3 regions of the Paenibacillus chartarius genome follow, and region 1 is predicted to be linked to each of the others. Evidence: riboswitches for the same ligand, from Rfam matches in the RefSeq annotation. Region 1 holds a riboswitch; each other region holds the start of a gene.
What was found. Region 1 has a riboswitch for cyclic di-GMP ahead of ACFFK0_RS02840 (methyl-accepting chemotaxis protein). Riboswitches for the same ligand answer to the same signal wherever they lie in the genome.

Region 1 (5,870 bases):
CGAACACTTCGGCAGGTTGAGACTTCGATAATTCCACGTTTATCTTCAACAACGAGAGAAGCTCTTCCAACTCGCCGCGTGTGACGGGCCGGGCCGAATCGATTAATTCGTAGCCGAATCGCCCGTTCACTTCAACCGTTGCGGTGCGTAAGTCGGAGATTCGGGAGATACCCTTTTGGCGTATTCTCATTTCAAGCTGATCCTCGGTCAAGCGCAGCTTCCGCAGCTGCTTCGTTTGAATTTGACCGTCCTTGACAACCATGGTGGGCTTGCCGATCAAAAGCCTTTCAACAAAGGGGATGTGAAGCGCCAGCTTTTGAAAGACCACCATAATAAGAACGAATATTCCGATGCAAGCAACCGTTTGCCATATATCATTTTCGGCTACGGCATGTCCAATAATGGTTCCGATCGATAATATCGTAACCATCTCTAAAGGGGTCATTTCGGCAATGATTTTTTTTCCTGCAATTCTCAAGAGAATGAAGCCGGAAATGATCATGACGATCGCTTCATAAACGAAAGTAAACAAGGTCCCTTCGCCACATCCTTTTTACTTTCCAAATGATTTGCTTTTCATTATGTCCCGATTTATTCATCATTAGACTATTGGGAACGCCGGGGTGGGGAGTAAGTTTATCTTTAGGCTGTTGGCTCTTATCGGACAAAAATTTCGTCATTTATAATGAGCGTGAAACCGGCGAAGGGAGATGTAGGGTTTTCATGCTCAACAAAAAATTAATACTGAAAAGCAAGACGAGAATTCGGCTGGCACAGACCCATGTCCATGAGTTCACAGGCAGCACGAAATTAGCGGAAGAAGGGGAGGATCGCCACAACCACCGGTTTGCAGGGGTAACAGGAGAAGCCATCCCTTTCGGGAAAAGTCATATTCATGAAATTGACTTGTCTCGGACCGATTTCGTAGACCATTTCCACAAGCTTAAAAAAATTCGTACCGGTCCGGCCATTCCGGTCGGTAACGGTAAGCATGTTCACTTTGTTACAGGGAAAACCACGTTAAATGAAGGTCACAGGCATCCATTTAACTTTGCAACGTTGATTCAGAAGCCGCTTGTTTGAACGTCCTCACAATGATAGAAATGACACCGTCATGGTCTCCCTTCTGTTAATAGCCCAAACAGGCACCGGCCTCTATGGCCGGCGCCTGTTCGATGTGCGGGATCAGCTAACTTTGAAAATCGCGACCGACTTATTCAGCTCCATCGCCAGATGTGCCAGCGATTGGGAGGTCGAAGCGGTTTCTTGACTGCTGGCCGCTGCTTCCTCGGTACTAGCGGAAATCTTCTCAATCGAGCTCAGTACTTCCGTCGATTGTGCGGCTTGCTCCTCGCAGGCGGCGGCGATTTCCGCCACCTTATGGGCGGTTTCATTCACGACTGACAAGATCGTCTGGAACGCTTCGCCCGATTTCTTCGAAGCAGTCGTCCCTTCGCCAACGGCGTCCACGCTAAGCTTCGTATTATTTTGCATGCCGGTAATAATGGCGGTAATTTGCTTGGTCGCTTCGCTGCTTCGTTCCGCCAGCTTACGCACCTCATCGGCGACGACGGCAAACCCTCTTCCTTGTTCGCCGGCCCGTGCCGCCTCGATCGCGGCATTCAAGGCAAGCAAGTTCGTCTGCTCCGAAATATCGTCAATGACGCCAATGATTTCTCCGATTTTGTTGGAATCCTCGGCGAGCAATGTCATCTGGCGATTGATCGAATTCATTCCCTGAATCGAGTGTTCTACAACCTTGCCGCCTTCCTGCGCCATCATCATCGTTTTGTTGGACAGCTCGGATGCCTGCTCCGCGCTTTCCGCGACGGAATTGATGGCTGCGGACAATTCCTTGAACAGCTCGTTGATCGACTGCGCCTCCTGAGCCTGAACGCTGCTGCCCGTAGCGATCTCCTCGGAGCTTGCCGAGATTTGCTCTGCTGCCGCGGAGACGTTCTCTGCCGACGAGAGGATGCCGCCAACGGTTGATTTCAAGCTGTTTACCGTGTTGTTGAGCGCATTCGCCAGACGGCCGATTTCATCCTTCGAATCGATATCCGTCGTTTCCCGCAAATCGCCGTCCGCCACCTTGTCCAAAATTCCGAGCACCCGGTTCAGCGGACGAGAGATTGACCTTGCGATCGCATAGCCGAAGCTGATGCTGAGCAGCAGCGCTGCAATGACGATGGCAATCGTAATATTTCGCGTCGATGCGAAGGACGCAGCGTTTTCTTCGTTCGACTTCTCCGCTGTCCGCGTATTATAGTCGATCAAATTCGTCAAGATGTCTCTTCTTTGATTGCTTAACGTGTCCAGCTTATTGACAAAGACGGAATACGCTTCGGTGTTTTTGTTCTGAAAAGCGAGGTCCATGACTTCTTTGCGGGCTTCTTTGTATCTTGTAACAACCTGGGTGTATTTGGCGACGTTGTCCTTTTCCTCAGGGTCCAGCTGAGTGTTTTGATAATCGCTCATCAGCGTGTCCGATTCTGCAACCAGCTTCTCGATTTCTTCGTTCAGCTCTTTATTTTTGGAGTCGTTCGTAGTTATCATTAACTCAAGAATGGCGGATTCACTCTTTAATGTGTTGATTTGGATTTTGCTTAGCGCCTTGACCGGCGTCAGCTGTTCCTTGTACATCGCATCGGCATCGGCGTTCATTTCCGCCATCCCCCGGTAACCGAGAATACCGACCACGATCAGTGAAACGACGCTGATCACGATCAACAAATTGATTTTGACACCGACCTTAAGATTTTTGAATAAGCCCATTGCATGATTCCTCCGATGGTTGTGATGGGTAGTGAGCGGTTTCCTGAACCTATGTACTCCAATCGGCATGCTGCCGAGAAACAAAAAAATGCCCTAACCATTAGGGCAGTCTTGCGCTGTTGTCCCCCCCAATTGGCAACCCGGCTGCCTTAGCGCAATTGCCGTAGGCCCGAAGTTTTGCGTCCCCGTCTTTCGGCGGGTTTGCCTTTTCAGCTGGTTCGTCACATTTCGACATTATTTGATATATAATGTAATAATAACATGTTTTATGTCGATTTAAAGTAAAATTTTTTCTGGAAAAATGAGTCTGAATGAAACATCGAACATAAATGCTGAAAGTCCTTGAGAGTCCCCAGGCAGGTGATCGAGAAGCAAACTCTCGAAGAGCCAACCCCGGTGGAAGCATATCGAAATAATAAACCGGCCTCACATCCGTAAGGCCGGTTTCGTCAGAAATATTTACTTCGCAAGGTGGTTCACAATTTGGCTTAAGCCTGTGGTAATCGGCGTAACCGGCCGGCCGAGCAGCTTTTCGAAGTCGCTGCTTTCGATCTCCAGCGCGCCATCCCGAATCCCTTGCTGGATACCGACAAGAATCGGGATGACGAAATCGGGCACGCCCGCTCCCTTCAGCATGTCTGCATAAGCGGCGTCATCGATCTGATGGACAGGCACTTCCTTGTTTACCACCGTACCAAGAGCAGCCGCGAGTTGTTCCTGGGTCAACAGCTTGCCTGAGAGCTCGTAGATCGTATTGTCGTGTCCGCTGCCCGCGAGTACGGCTGCAGCCGCCTCCGCGTAATCCTGCTGCAGAGCCCAACCGACTTTCCCCGATCCTGCGGAAGTGACCCACGGCGCTCCTGCAAGCACACCCTTTATGCTGCCGAGCTCGTTCTCCAGGTACCAGTTGTTACGCAAGAACGAGTAGGGGATGCCTGTCTTGACGATGGCTTCTTCGGTCACTCGGTGCACGGGAGCCAGGAAAATCGTGCTCTCGCCCGCATTCGCCAAGCTGGTATAAGCAATAAATTTCACTCCGGCACGCGCGGCGGCGGCAACAGCATCGGTATGCTGCCGTATTCTCGTTTCGTTATCGCCGTCGGCGGAGATGATCAGCAAGCGATCGATGCCCGCGAAGGCCGTATCCAAAGTTTCCGGGCTGTCGAAATCTCCATACCGAACGTCTACTCCTTGTGCGCGCAAGCCCTCCGCTTTATTCGGATTCCGCACGCTGACGGCAAGCCGATCCGCGGGTACGGATTTTAATAATGCTTCAACGACCTTCGACCCCAAATTTCCTGTTGCGCCTGTGACTAGCAGTTTCATTGAAATACCTCCTAGTAAGATAATGTTGTAACAGATCATGTTATAACATAAATGGTTACAACGTGTATAAAATAAAAGCCCATCAAGAGCTCTCATTTATTTGAATCGCGATATCAGCTGGCTCAAAGTCGTCTGCTGCAGCTTGGTTTCCATAGCGGACTGGGCTTCCATCAATTCGGATTGAAGAGACTGCTCGATATTCCGCCCGACAAGGCATTGCGGATTCGGATTTTCATGCAAACGGAATAACTGGTTCTCTTCAATGACCTGGACCGCGCGGTAAATATCAAGCAGCGTAATATGCTCGGGACTCTTGAGCAGGGAAGCGCCGCCCACACCGGGCCGGACCTCCACGAAACCCGCCTTCTTCAGCATTCCCATGATTCTCCTGATGATAACGGGATTCGTATTGACGCTGCCCGCAATGAAATCTCCGGTACAATCGTCCGGGCTAACCGCAATCAAGGAGAGAATGTGAACGGCAATCGAGAATCGCGTGCTGATTTGTTTCATTTGCAACACCACCGTTGTAACCATTTTAGTTACTACCCCAAGCAATGTCAATGATCATTTTGCCGAGCTGCGCTTGCAGGAATGCTGCCATCTTTGTACGAAATTGCGATTATCGGTTCCGTTCCTGCCGGCGCCAGTGCGGCACTGTTTGCCGACAAAATGGGCAAGAGGACGCTGTTGATCGAGAACGACAAAGGTATGACCAGACGGGCTTGGTTTGAAACCTGCTATGCGATTATGGAAATCAGCGGACCGGATATGGTCGATTTGGGGTGAAGGACCCTTGCAGTAGGATAGAGGGAAGGTTTAAGAATCCTTATATGGAACTATTTACAAAAGATGGAACGACATGAAACAATGAAATGGTTCCTTCCGTAAGGGAACAGTACCTAAAAAGGAGTCGAAACGATGCTGCAATCCAAATGGTATTCGCTGCTCATTCTGCTTATTGTGCCGCTGATTGGTGCTTACTTCGCCGCCATCCACCCCGCTCCCGACCATGTCTACCACCAATTGTCCACCTGGCTGCTGATTCATCTGCTGTTTCCATTCGTGTTTGTGTCGCTTACGGCCTCCTTTTTTTACTTGAACCGGAACGTGGAGCGGTTGTCTGCCCATATGGCTAGATGGGGAGCCGGTATTTTCCTGTTATTTTACGTGATCTTCGAGGTGGCTACCGGGATTGGGACGGGGCTTGTGGTGCTCGGGGGAAGCAAAGTGCCCGGGCTGGACAGTAAATCCGTCGATGCGGTCGCGCAGGCGTATTTCTTCGAGATGCAGTACGGGCCGCTCTCCGCTACGGCGATGATCGCCGGGGGCGGCTGGATCGTCGCCTTGCTGGCAACCGTCGTCACTGTTACCCAGACGAAGCACGCCAAGCCGGTGCTTGCCATTGCGTGTCTTCTGGCCGTAACGTATACGATTGCCGGCATCGTCGTCAGCGATATCTCCTATCGTACCCATGTGACGGATTATCCGGAATGGGCGCTTCCGGTCATCGGCGGGATGTTTCTGCTGTTTTTCATTGCGATCGGTATTGCCGCAATGGACAGCAGCGCGCCGAGAGAACCGCTGTTCATCCTGGGACTGGCGATATTGTATACGATAAGCCATGGAGGCGACATCGGCATGATCGCTATGCTTGGGTTCGCCGCGGGGATGACCTGGCTGGCATTCGCACAAGCAAACAGGAAGCCGGTTGTGACCGAGAGCAAACCGATGGACGCATAAAAGGACGGCCTCTATGGTAGGAGGCC
Region 2 (5,870 bases), on a different contig from region 1:
GCCACTTCATCCTCCCGGATCAGCAAAAACTTTTGCTGCGTTACCGCGTGGATGACATCCCGGTACACTTGCCACGTCGCTTCTTCCCTATCTCGTCCGGCGAATTCGGCTTGCTTCCGTGTACAACAGCTATGGAGCTCCTCTCCGATCTCTTCATATACATCAAGCAAACATTGATGGTATTTGTCGGGCAAGCGCATTTCTTTGATTCGCAAATATACATCCCGCTCTTGCATGACCCAATCGACGAGGCAGGATCCCAAATATAAGAGATAATCTTCCGCGATCTCTTTGGTTTCCGTATAAGCCTCTTTCGCAAATGCAACATATACGAGCTCTCCGGACGCACAGCTCTCCAATCGAAGAAGCTCGCCCATCCGATTCGCGATCCATCCGATTAACGCCCTTTTGCGGTGCTCCTGCAAGTTATGAAGCGATACAGGCCGAGGCATAGCATGGGACTGATCCTCCGCATGGGGTTCACCGGAACCAAACAGTTTCCTCAGCAAGGTCTTCATTTAGGATCGGCCGCCTCCTCATAAAATTCCGAGTGGGGGCATGATCGTTATTTCATCAATGGATGCACCTTCAGGCTGGCATAAAATATAAATCAAATGCCGGGCTAACGTTTGAACAGGTATCATCTGCGACATATCCGGCTTGCTGTCCATTCGGTCCCAGAACGGGGTAGCCACTGCTCCCGGCAGTACGGCCGTCACTTGAATACCCTTACCCCGAAGCTCAGCCTGCAGTACTCGGGATAATCCCAGCACTCCGAATTTCGAGGCAGAATAGCCGCCGCATCCGGGAAGCGCCGTAGCGCCGGCAATCGATACGACGTTGATCATTCTCCCCTCTCCCCGCTCCGCCATATGCCGTCCGAACGCTTTGCAGCAAAGGAACGTGCCTCGCAGATTGACGGCGATCATTCGATCGAAATCCTCGGCGGCCAGCGATAATACAGAGTCGAACACACCGGTTCCAGCACAGTTAATGAGAGCGTATACATTTCCGAAACGCGTGATCGCCGCCTCGGCAAACTGGTTTACAGCCCGTTCCTCGGATACATCGACCGGTACCGGATACACTTCCGATTTCAAAGTGGAAGCAAAGCGGGATAATTCTTCGCCATCTCTGGCACCGAGAACCAGATTGGCTCCAAGACCGCTCAGCAGCTCGGCCGTTTGTTTGCCGATCCCTTTGCTTGCTCCGGTAATGACGATCGTCTTGCCCCGAACATGCCTTCCGCAGTCGATCATGACCTCTCCTTGGGACCGAAGTACTCAAAATAATTTTTCTCGGTTTCCCATAGCCCGATCTTGTACAGATTCGGAATATGAGGCTGAAGCATGTTGTAGATCACCATCGCCACGACTTCCGACGTCGGATTCAAATTGCGGAAGCGGTCGGTATCCAAATTCAAATGCTTATGGTCAAATTCGTCAAGTACAACTTGATCGACGATCTCGTCAAGTTCGGCAAGATTGACGATCATGCCGGTAACCGGGTCAGGTTCGCCATTCACGGTTACGTCCAAATAATAATTGTGGCCGTGCCCGTGAGGATTGTTGCACTTCCCGAATAACCGGACGTTCTCCTCAGGCGATAACTGATCGCTATGTAAACGATGCGCTGCGCAGAAATGATATTTTCTCGTAAGCTGAATCATCCCGCCCGCCTCCTTTGCCGACGATAAGTAATGGTTCTCATATAGCCGGATTCGATGTAGTTGGCATACTTCAAACCGGTGTTCAAGGCACTGCCAAATATAGGAAACCAGATTTTCCGTCGTGGGAATGCGTGTCCGAAACCAGGGATGTTCGCGGTCCAGGAATTTGCCGTCCAGTTCCGCAGCGACAAATGAATTCACGATGCGTTTGATTTCCGTCGTGTTGACGACGATGCCGGAAGCTTCATTGAGGCTTCCTTTGACCATGATGTCCAGTTTATAATCGTGCCCGTGACCATTCGGGTTGCTGCAGGGTCCGAAAACCCGGCGATTCTCTTCCTCGCTCCAATGCGGCACCCGATATACATGAGTGGCGGAAAAATCGATAGTTCGCGATAAAACCGGCACGCCAGCCCCCCTCACTTGTGTCTTAATCTCATGTTTCAGCGGAAGAAGAGGAATGTCCTCTTATATGGATTCTGCCAATTTTAACCCCTTGACAGGGAACGCTCGAATTCCTCGCAAAGTGCGATATTGTCGCCGAAAACTCCCCTTTTGAGCGTCGCCAACACCGGCGAACTCTTCCTTGTACATCTCGGCCACTCGTTTCGGCGTATCGCGCAGTCCTTCGCGTGCTGGTACTTCGCCGATTTCCCGGAGCAGGCTGCGGATACATTCTTGTATGGGTTCTGTTGGCTTTACGATGTTATTGAGCAGCGGATTCATAATCTCAGGCCTCCTGTTGTAAAATGAAAAATCCAGTCCCGAAAAGCAGGACTGGATCCGCATGCATCCTATCCTTTTTCGGCAACCCGGCTGTCATAGCGTGACCGCTTTAGACCCGTGGCTTTGCGTCCCTATCTTTCGAAAGGTTTGCCATTTGTCGTTAAGGAATTACATTAAATTCGTGACAAAATACGGTGGTATATACAGATTATAATACAAAATTCGACATAATAAAAGATTTTTCTACAAATCTTGCAGTTATTAATTTCCATGCCCTTTGACTACACAGGTCATGAAACGAGCAACGAACAAGCAACCCCTCCACTTTGGTCTCCTCGAAGGAATAACGAGAAAAACCCAGCCCGAAACGGAGGACTGAATGCGGTAGTTCCTTTAGACCTTCTGCTTCGCCTTATAGAAAGCGTATCCGTTCCCGCCGTTTTTCTTCGCTTCGTAAAGCGCCGTGTCCGCTTGTTGAAGGAGAATGTCGACTTCCTTGCTGTCATTCGGATATAAGCTGATTCCGATGCTTGAAGATACCGACAGTTCATGACCTTCTATCCTATAGGGTCTGGACAACAGCAGATTCATTTCCGCAACGATTTGTTTCATCGACTCCCTATCGGCATTCGGAAAATATCCCGTGAACTCGTCTCCGCCAAGCCTGGAAAAGATGCCGCCGACCATCTGACGCAATCGCCGGCTTACTTCCTGAAGCAGAAAGTCTCCCGTTCGATGTCCCAGCGTATCGTTGATTATCTTGAACCGGTCCAAATCCAGGAACACCATTCCTCCGCATCGATTCTCCTGATTGCCGCTCTCCACCAATTGATGAAAACGAACCCGATTCGGCAGACTCGTTAAGGAATCGTGATAGGCCAAAAATTGAATAGTTTCTTCCGTTTTTTTTCTTTTGGTGATATCCCTGAAAATCATGAGAGAACCGGGGGAGGTATGATCTTCAAGACGAATGCCGCTGATCTCCGCATAAAACGGAGTTCCGTCCTTGCGCCTGAATATCAATTCTTTCGATCCTTTAAATTCACCGGTTACCTGTATCGTATCGATCACCATACGGGCTTCTCCCCAAGAATCGGGATGTACCAGATCGATGAATGTATAGTTTCTCACGTCCGTTTCTTTATCAAGACCAAGGCATTCAACGCCGGCGCGGTTGATATATTGCAGCTTGTCTGCGGCAATGACAATAAGTGGATCGGGGATGATTTCAACAAGCTGGCGATGTCTCTCTGCGCTTTGCATAAGCTCTTCCCTTGCCCTCTTCAGCTCTGTAATCACCTTGGCGATGCCGTAAACGCCACGGACTTCACCGTCGATATAAATCGGAATGTTCGTAACGGATATCACGGAATAATCGGTATCGCCTTTGCGTATAGCTCGAAGCTCATATTTTTGCACGTCGCCTCGTATCGCTTTTTCGAAGTGTTCATTAACCCTCGACAAATCTTCCGGATGAATGACGGGAGCGAACGGCAAATTTTGAAGCTCTTCTCGGGAATAGCCGGTTACTTCAATCGTATTGTCGTTAAACGTTTGAAAGCGGCCTTCAAGATCAATGGTAAAGACTGCATCGGGATGATGATCAAACAGCGATTTGTACCGCTCGTTGCTCTCTTCGAGCTCCATGCTGGCTTGTTTTAAATGGGATATATTTTGGGCGATGCCGTAGACACCCTCGATTTCGCCATTCACGTATATGGGCAGCGAAGTAATGCTCATGTAAAGGTATATACCCGATCTGCGCCTATCCGCTATCCGGAGCTCTTCGGTTTGAACGCTGCCGGCCATCGCTTTACCGAACCCTTCAATCGCCCGCGGCAAATCGTCCGGATGAATAAATGAATGAAAAGGCATCCCTTCGAGCTCTTCAATCGAATAACCGGCAATGTCCAACGTTTTTCGGTTAAAGCTCTGAAATCGTCCTTCGGAGTCCGTTGCAAAGACAGCATCGGGATTATGTTCGAACAACGACATGTACCTCTGTCTGCTCTCCTCCATCTTCATTTCCTTCACCTTTGAGTCGGTAATGTCCCGGTATATGGCGATCATGCCGATGAGCTGACCTTGCCCGTCATCAATATTTGAGAATGAAATGGAAACATCAACCTCGGTGCCATTCTTGCACACCCGGCGTGAAATGATATTGCTGACCTTGCCGCTTTCAAGCATGTTCCGATAAATCATTTCCGACTCGTGACGCAGCGATTCCGGTACAAATACATAGCTTGAATAGTTCATTTGAGCCAACTCCGCTTGCCTCCAACCGAACAGCTCTTCGAAAGCGCGGTTTACCCGTATAATTGTTGTATCCCGCCCGGTAATCATGACTGCATCGGAAAGGTTGAATAACAGCCTGTCCAAGAAGCGGCCGGTAATTAAAGCACTCTCCCGATCGTTGTTCATATTCACAGGTTCACCTCTTATAAATAACGTCGGAATCCTCAAAACACCGATGTGCGGTTACCAGGTAAAGGTAAACTCGTAGTAATGTTCGTCTGCTCTCCTGCTCTCAATATTTTTCACTTCCGTATCGAACATTTCAAAAAAGCCGCAAACGACACCTTCACTAAATTTTAAGGGTTGTCTTACCGTGTAGTGGACGACGAAGCGCCCGATTTCGTAATGCATCACTTTTGCCCGTTCATGTTCAGGCAACCCGCTGATGGCTCCGTCAAATACCTCCCTGTAGCCGATCAAAAGATCCTCCAAACTACGGTAACCCAACTCTTCCACAAAAAACTTCCTGCCATGTTTGACAATCGCTCTCCCGGCATTCTTCAATGCATGCTCCGTAACTCTCATCGATATATCTTGCAGCATGTCTGTGTACAAATCCCAAGAATACCACTCGTCATCAAGCATCTCTTCGATTCGTTTTTGATATTCCGGAAATTTCTTATCCCCGGCAATCAAAGATCGAATGACAAATTTGCAGAATTGCCCTTTCAGTTTGGCATCCGGATTATTCACACGCTCATAGAAAGCATATTTATTGGCAGGCTCCAGCATCAACTCAAACTCTGACAAAGGAAGCGGTTTGCTGAAATAATACCCCTGCACTTCATCGCAACGGTAGTTATCCAGCATCTTCAGTTGTTCTTCGGATTCCACGCCTTCGGCGATCACCTTCAGCTGCATATTGTGCGCCAGCGAAACGATGGTCGAAACAATGGCTGCATCGCTTTGATCGGACATCAGGTCTCTGATAAAAGAACGGTCGATTTTCAGCTTGTGCACTGGCAATTTGCTCAGATAACTTAAGGAACTGTAACCCGTTCCGAAATCGTCAATGCTGATAATGACGCCAAGGCGATTCAACTCAATCAGCGTACCGAGCACTTTATCTATATCCATTGCAATACTCTCGGTGATTTCCAATTCCAGCAAGTTCGTTTTAATTTCGGAAGCTTGCAGCGCATTTCGTACGACATCCACGAGGTTGCCGTTCTGGAAT
Region 3 (5,870 bases), on a different contig from region 1:
GTTTCTTTGGCTGACCCCGTTATCCCGTGGCAGCTCGCGATGATCTGGAGGAAAGAAGGGTATTTGTCCTTCGCCGCCCGGGAATGGATCCGGTTTACTAGAGGGATACTGGAAGCGACATAGAGACCGCCGCCAGCTAAAAACGCCAAGCCTACGAATGCAGACTTGGCGCTACCGTTCCTTTAGACAACGTTTTGTACATGCCGGCTGCGTCCAAGATCAAGGCGACGTTGCCGTTTCCTAATATCGTCGCGTTGGAGACGATCTCCCGCTTTTTAACATTGTCGCTGATTGGCTTGATGACAATATCTTGAAACCCGATGAGCTCGGTGACCGGAATCGCAAAGCGCTTCTCCGACAACCCGATTACAATCAGCTTCGTCTCTTGGCCGGAGTGAACGTTTCGCGGGATATCGAAATCGTCCATGATCCAGCGGATCGGAATAAACTGCTCGCGGTAGCGGAATACTTCCTGTCCTGCGGCCGTCTCGATATGCCTCTGATCGAGCTTGACGATTTCCAGCACATTGCTCATCGGCATGGCGAACGTGCGTTCACCCAATCTGAACAAAATGCCCCGAATAATGGCAAGCGTAAGGGGCAGCCTAATATGAAACCTGGTCCCCTGGCCGACTTCGGATTCGATATCGATAATCCCGTTAATTTTCTCGATATGACTTCTGACGATATCCATGCCGATGCCTCTGCCGGATATGTCGGTCACCTGCTTGGCGGTTGAAAAGCCCGGTGCGAAGATGAGCTGAATCGCTTGCTGCGGCGTCAGCTGGTCGGCTTCCTGCTTCGATATCAGCCCCTTATCGAGAGCCGACTTCTTAATCCGCTCGGGGTCGATGCCGCCGCCATCATCCGAAACCGTCAAGATCACGTGGTTTTCTTGCTGTACAGCCCGCACCGAAACCGTCGCTTTGGCCGGCTTACTGCGCTGCTCCCGAAGCTCCTGGCTTTCGATTCCATGATCGAGCGCATTGCGCAAAATGTGAATCAGCGGATCATGGATCTCTTCCAGAACCGTGCGGTCCAGCTCCGTCTCCCCGCCCTCCACAATAAATTCGACATCCTTGCTCAAAGCCTGCGAGATGTCGCGCACCATTCGCGGAAGCCGGTTGAATAGCGTGTCGACAGGCTGCATCCGCGTTTTGATCACATGCTCCTGAAGCTCGCTGATGACCTTGGACATCGTCGACGTGTTTTCCCGCAAATCACTGACCACGCTGTCGCCTCTGAACTTGCCGGACAGGTCGTCGGTAATTTGCACGCTTCGCGTTTGATAAATGACCAGCTCGCTTAGCGTATTCATCAGCTGCTCCAGACGATCGACATCGATCCGGATCGAAGAGCTTTTCTTGTCGGACGACGGTACGGAGGACGAATGGGCGGCCGAAGGAACCGCCTGCACCTTCGCCTCTTCCGTATTCGCGCTGCCGGCGGCCGGGCCGGCGCTCTTCTCAATTGATACGCAGGCAATATCCGTTTCCTTCAAAGCGTGACCTTCAATCTCTTCCGCCGTATGCCCGCTCTCCAGCACAATCTGTAATTGAACCGGATCTTGATCAAGCGTTTCGGACAAATCGGGAGATGTCCTGACCACTGTCCCGATCTCGCTTAATTTGTTCAGCATGACATAGAACCTTGCTGTTTTCAATTCGGCATTTTCATGAAGCGTTACATGAATCGTATACGAGAACGAGCCTTGCTCGTCCGCAATCAGGGCATCGGGAAGCTCGGGGCGCTGCTCCATCATCCAGCGCAGCCGCTCCGTCAGCTCCTTCATCATCGGATGCTCCGTCGACTCCCCATGGCTGATGAAAATTTTCATCTCCGTCAAAACGTCCAGACATCGAAACAAGACGTCAATGACGCTGCGGTCGATATGAAGCCGTTCCGATCGGATGCGATCGAGCACATCTTCCATCCGGTGCGTCAACAGCGTCACATGCTCGAACCCCATCGCCGCAGACGATCCCTTCAAGGAATGTGCAGCCCGAAACATGACAGGAATCAGCTCCGGACCGTTCCCCTGCTTCTCCAGCTTTAATAAGGCATCCTCCAGCAGCTGCAGGTGCTCTTCCATGTCTTGAAGAAATAAAGATAAATATTGGGACATATGATTGTCCGACACGCGTGGAACGCCCCCTTCGTTCAGAATAGCTGACCGTATCAATCGGTAAAAATCCGGCGCGCGTCCAAAATATTAATCAGCTTATCTTTTTCCTGAGCGATGCCGGCCATCAGCTCCTGGCCCGCCTGCACGGCATATTCCGGCGGCGGCACGATGTCCGTCAGCGTTGCGACCCGGTTCACCTGATCGACAATCACACCGTATACATCATCTGAAATGTCGACAACCAGAATTCGCGTAAGCTTTGTGACGGCTGCGCACTCCAGACCCATTTTTTCACGCAAATCGACAACGGGCAGCACTTTGCCGCGAAGGTTGATCACCCCTTTGACGAAGGGCTTATGATTCGGAATTTGCGTAATCTCCTGGATCCGGATGATTTCATGAATATGATGAATCGTAATGGCATACTTGACTTCGCCCACAACAAATTCCACGTATTGATCCTGCGCCATCTCTTCCATGCGTCTCACCCTTACAATTTCGCGATCAAATCGTTCATATTTTGAACGGTTTTCACCATCTCGGTCGTCGAAGCGGCCGTTTGCTCCGCGCCGGCAGCCGTCTCTTCGATAATGGCGGCCATGCTTTGTATATTCGTTTGAACCTCCGTGCTTTGGCTTGCTTGTTCTTCGCAGGCGGCCGCGATTTCGGCAATGCTGGACGCTGTTTGCTGAATCGTCCTTCTGATTTCGGTAAAGGCGCTTCCCGCCCTCAGAGACGCTTCGTCCCCCGTCTTGGCGGTAACGACCGCTTCTTTCGTATTTTGCTGAATCGCTTTGATCAAGCCGGCGATTTCTTTCGTAGCGGTGCTGCTGCGCTCGGCCAGCTTGCGCACCTCGTCGGCGACAACGGCGAAGCCCTTGCCTGCGGAGCCTGCGCGAGCGGCTTCCAGTGCGGCGTTCAGCGCCAGCAAATTGGTCTGATCCGCAATCTCGTCGATCACTTCAATAATGTCGCCGATCTTCTCGGAACGGACGGCGAGCTCTTCAATTTTTAACGAGATGTCTTTCATGCCCGTAATGGTTTGCTGAATGATTTGGTTGCCGTTCTCGGCGAGATCTACAACCTGCTCCGCCGCATAGCTCGCCTTTTCCGAGTTTTCGGCTACGCTCTGGACGGCAGCTGTCATTTCGTTGACCATCGCATTGGACGTTTCGGCGGCTCGCGCCTGCGTCTGGCTGCCTGCGGCAATCTCTTCATTGCTGGCCATAATTTCCTGCGAGCTGGAGAAGACATGCTGGGTCAGCTGATTGATCTTCTTCACCAAACCGCTTGTGGATACGTAGACGATAATGCAGGCGGCCAAGCCTAACAATAGCGCGATACCGGACATAATCGAGACGAGGACGATATTCGTTTGCACATCCTGCTCACCTTTGGCGACCGTGTTATCGGACATATCGTTCAAGTTCACAACCATCTGTTCCGACAGATCAGTAGCGGTGTTGATAAACTTTCTACCGTCAATCGCTATTAATTTCGCCTTTTCTACATCCGTTTTTCCTGTCACTTGAATTTGATCGAGAAGGGGCATATAGTTTTTCACATTGGCTTGAATGTCGCGAAGGATCGCTTTATTTTTTTCCGTTTCCAACGTATTCATCAGACCGTCGATCGATTGATTCACTCTCTTGGAGGCGTCTTTCGACTGGGTCATCAGCGATTCGTCGGAAAACAGCAAATACCCCCGCATGCCATTTAAGATCTGCCTTAAATCCGAATTCATCTGCTGAACCTTCAGCTGATTGGCAAGCGTAACGTCGACCGTATTCTTGAATTGCTTCTGCATGGCGATCATTTTGAACAGCGAGAAGGAAGATATGCCGATCAATAAAATCAATACCCCGATAAAACCAATTGCAATTTGCTTGCGGATGCTCATGTTACGTAACAGATTCATATGTACGTTCTCTCCTTTTTCCCCTTGTGGATTCCCTGTCAATCCATCCTTTTACGGCAACCCGGCTGCCGTAGCTTCCGCGTTTGTTCGCTAGAAGCCTTAGGCCCGCAGCTTTGCGCCCCCACCTTTCAACGGGTTTGCCTTTATGGAGATGGTTGATTTCTCCGCATAATTCGACATTATTTATCTAATTATGTCGATACAAGTCGTTTCTAGTATGATAATTCTCTTTGGAAATAGACCGATTCCTTCTTAAAAAGTGATATCGCTCGTGAAATTATGAATGTTCAGTTTCATTTCTGAAAATGAAAAAGGCTTTGTCTCACTCTGAAGTGAAACAAAACCTCTTTATCATCGATTTCCTTAAGCGGTTGCGTCCTACTTCTTCAGCTTCTGATAGGCCGCTTTATATTCCGCTATCAGCTTGTCGCCGCCCGCTTTTTTCCACTTGTTGATTTCCTCCTGCCAGCCGGCTTCGTCGATCTTGCCCATAATAAATTTCGTTTGCGCGTCCATCATCATCTGATCGAGCTCCGAGCCCCGCTCCGAATACGTCATCGACTTCAGCGTGAGCGCCGGGTTGGGGACGATATACTTGATGCCGTCCGACTCCATCTTCGTCCCTTTCTCCCCGATCGGCACGTCCTTGAGCGGCTTCACATTGTAGCCTTCGAGCACGGTGAGATTATCCCGGTACGGCTTCACTTCACGCTGGAACATATTGAAGCCGTCGCCGATAAACTCCGTCTTGCCGTCGGCCGTATTGGCGAAGTGCGTTCCTTCGATGCCGCGGAGCAGCAGCGTGGACATCTCCGGATCCATCAGCTTATCGAGGAAGCCGAGCACCCGCTTCATCTCCTCCTCCGTCTTCACCGCCGATTTCGGAATAACGAGGAAGCCGTTGTTACCGTTCTCCGATGCGATGCGAATCCCTTTCGGCCCTTCGAAGCTGGCTACGTCGACGACCGCTTTCGGATTCGTCTTGTTCAGACGGTCCTGCTGGCTCTTGCCGTTCGTCGCGACACCGAACCGGATGCCGGCCCGGCCGGTATCCATCAGCTTCTCCGCCTCGGTCGCATCGATGACGGCGAAATCCTGATTGATCAAGTTTTCCGTGTACAAACGGCGGAACATCTTCAGTACGTCGAGAAACTCGGGTGTCGTATACTCCGGAGTGAAATTGCCGTCCTTGTCGACGCCCCACTTGTTGACGCCGCCCATCATGACGGCGAAGCGGGTAATCATCGACGCTTGGCCTTCATTGTATTTCTTGTGCAGCACCATGCCGTACGTATCGTTCTTCCCGTTTTTGTCCGGATCGTTCAGTGTCAGCGCTTTCAGTACGTTGTACCACTCATCGAGCGTCTTCGGATAGGTCAGGTTCAGCGCATCCAACCAATCTTTGCGATATACGGCAGCCCCGCGCCCCATGTTGCGGTACAGCGGTACGCCGTATATGTTGCCTTCGACCGAAATATTTTCGAAGAACTGCTTGTTTTGCGCGTTCAAATTCTTATAATCCTTCAAATACGGACCGACTTCCCAAAATAATTGCGACTCGATCGCGTTCGTAACCGTCGGGCCCTGGTTCACCTTCAGCAGCTTCGGCATTTCGTTGGAGGCCAGCATCACGTTGATTTTATCGTTATAGGCGGAGGAAGGAATCCACTGGAAGTCGATCTTCGTGTTTGTATACTTCTCGATGGCCTTCTCCACGGGATTGCCCTTGGCCGGAATGTCCCCGACCTGGGTGAAGGCGATGGTCAGGTTAAGCGGCGTCGTATCCTCGGCCGCGGCAGCCGGTTTGTCCCCGTAAGTTTGACCGGC

Region 2: another riboswitch for cyclic di-GMP. It lies ahead of ACFFK0_RS14295 (GTP cyclohydrolase I); the one in region 1 lies ahead of ACFFK0_RS02840 (methyl-accepting chemotaxis protein).
Region 3: another riboswitch for cyclic di-GMP. It lies ahead of ACFFK0_RS19405 (HAMP domain-containing methyl-accepting chemotaxis protein); the one in region 1 lies ahead of ACFFK0_RS02840 (methyl-accepting chemotaxis protein).

Annotation. Positions count from the first base shown of each region.
Region 1 covers NZ_JBHLWN010000016.1:10,481-16,350, forward strand. The annotation lists gene ACFFK0_RS02830 (DUF421 domain-containing protein) at 1-502, opposite strand, end outside; gene ACFFK0_RS02835 (YmaF family protein) at 724-1,083, shown strand; gene ACFFK0_RS02840 (methyl-accepting chemotaxis protein) at 1,186-2,775, opposite strand; cyclic di-GMP riboswitch class I at 2,907-2,991, opposite strand; gene ACFFK0_RS02845 (SDR family oxidoreductase) at 3,235-4,101, opposite strand; gene ACFFK0_RS02850 (Rrf2 family transcriptional regulator) at 4,198-4,614, opposite strand; partial or broken gene ACFFK0_RS02855 (pyridine nucleotide-disulfide oxidoreductase) at 4,708-4,887, shown strand; gene ACFFK0_RS02860 (hypothetical protein) at 5,023-5,844, shown strand.
Region 2 covers NZ_JBHLWN010000057.1:25,874-31,743, forward strand. The annotation lists gene ACFFK0_RS14280 (ATP-binding protein) at 1-452, opposite strand, end outside; gene ACFFK0_RS14285 (SDR family oxidoreductase) at 537-1,259, opposite strand; gene ACFFK0_RS14290 (6-carboxytetrahydropterin synthase) at 1,256-2,077, opposite strand; gene ACFFK0_RS14295 (GTP cyclohydrolase I) at 2,138-2,395, opposite strand; cyclic di-GMP riboswitch class I at 2,473-2,557, opposite strand; gene ACFFK0_RS14300 (PAS domain S-box protein) at 2,789-4,819, opposite strand; gene ACFFK0_RS14305 (sensor domain-containing protein) at 4,877-5,870, opposite strand, start outside.
Region 3 covers NZ_JBHLWN010000076.1:47,646-53,515, forward strand. The annotation lists gene cidR (cidABC operon transcriptional activator CidR) at 1-123, shown strand, start outside; gene ACFFK0_RS19395 (chemotaxis protein CheA) at 152-2,140, opposite strand; gene ACFFK0_RS19400 (chemotaxis protein CheW) at 2,179-2,604, opposite strand; gene ACFFK0_RS19405 (HAMP domain-containing methyl-accepting chemotaxis protein) at 2,616-4,043, opposite strand; cyclic di-GMP riboswitch class I at 4,096-4,195, opposite strand; gene ACFFK0_RS19410 (extracellular solute-binding protein) at 4,422-5,870, opposite strand, start outside.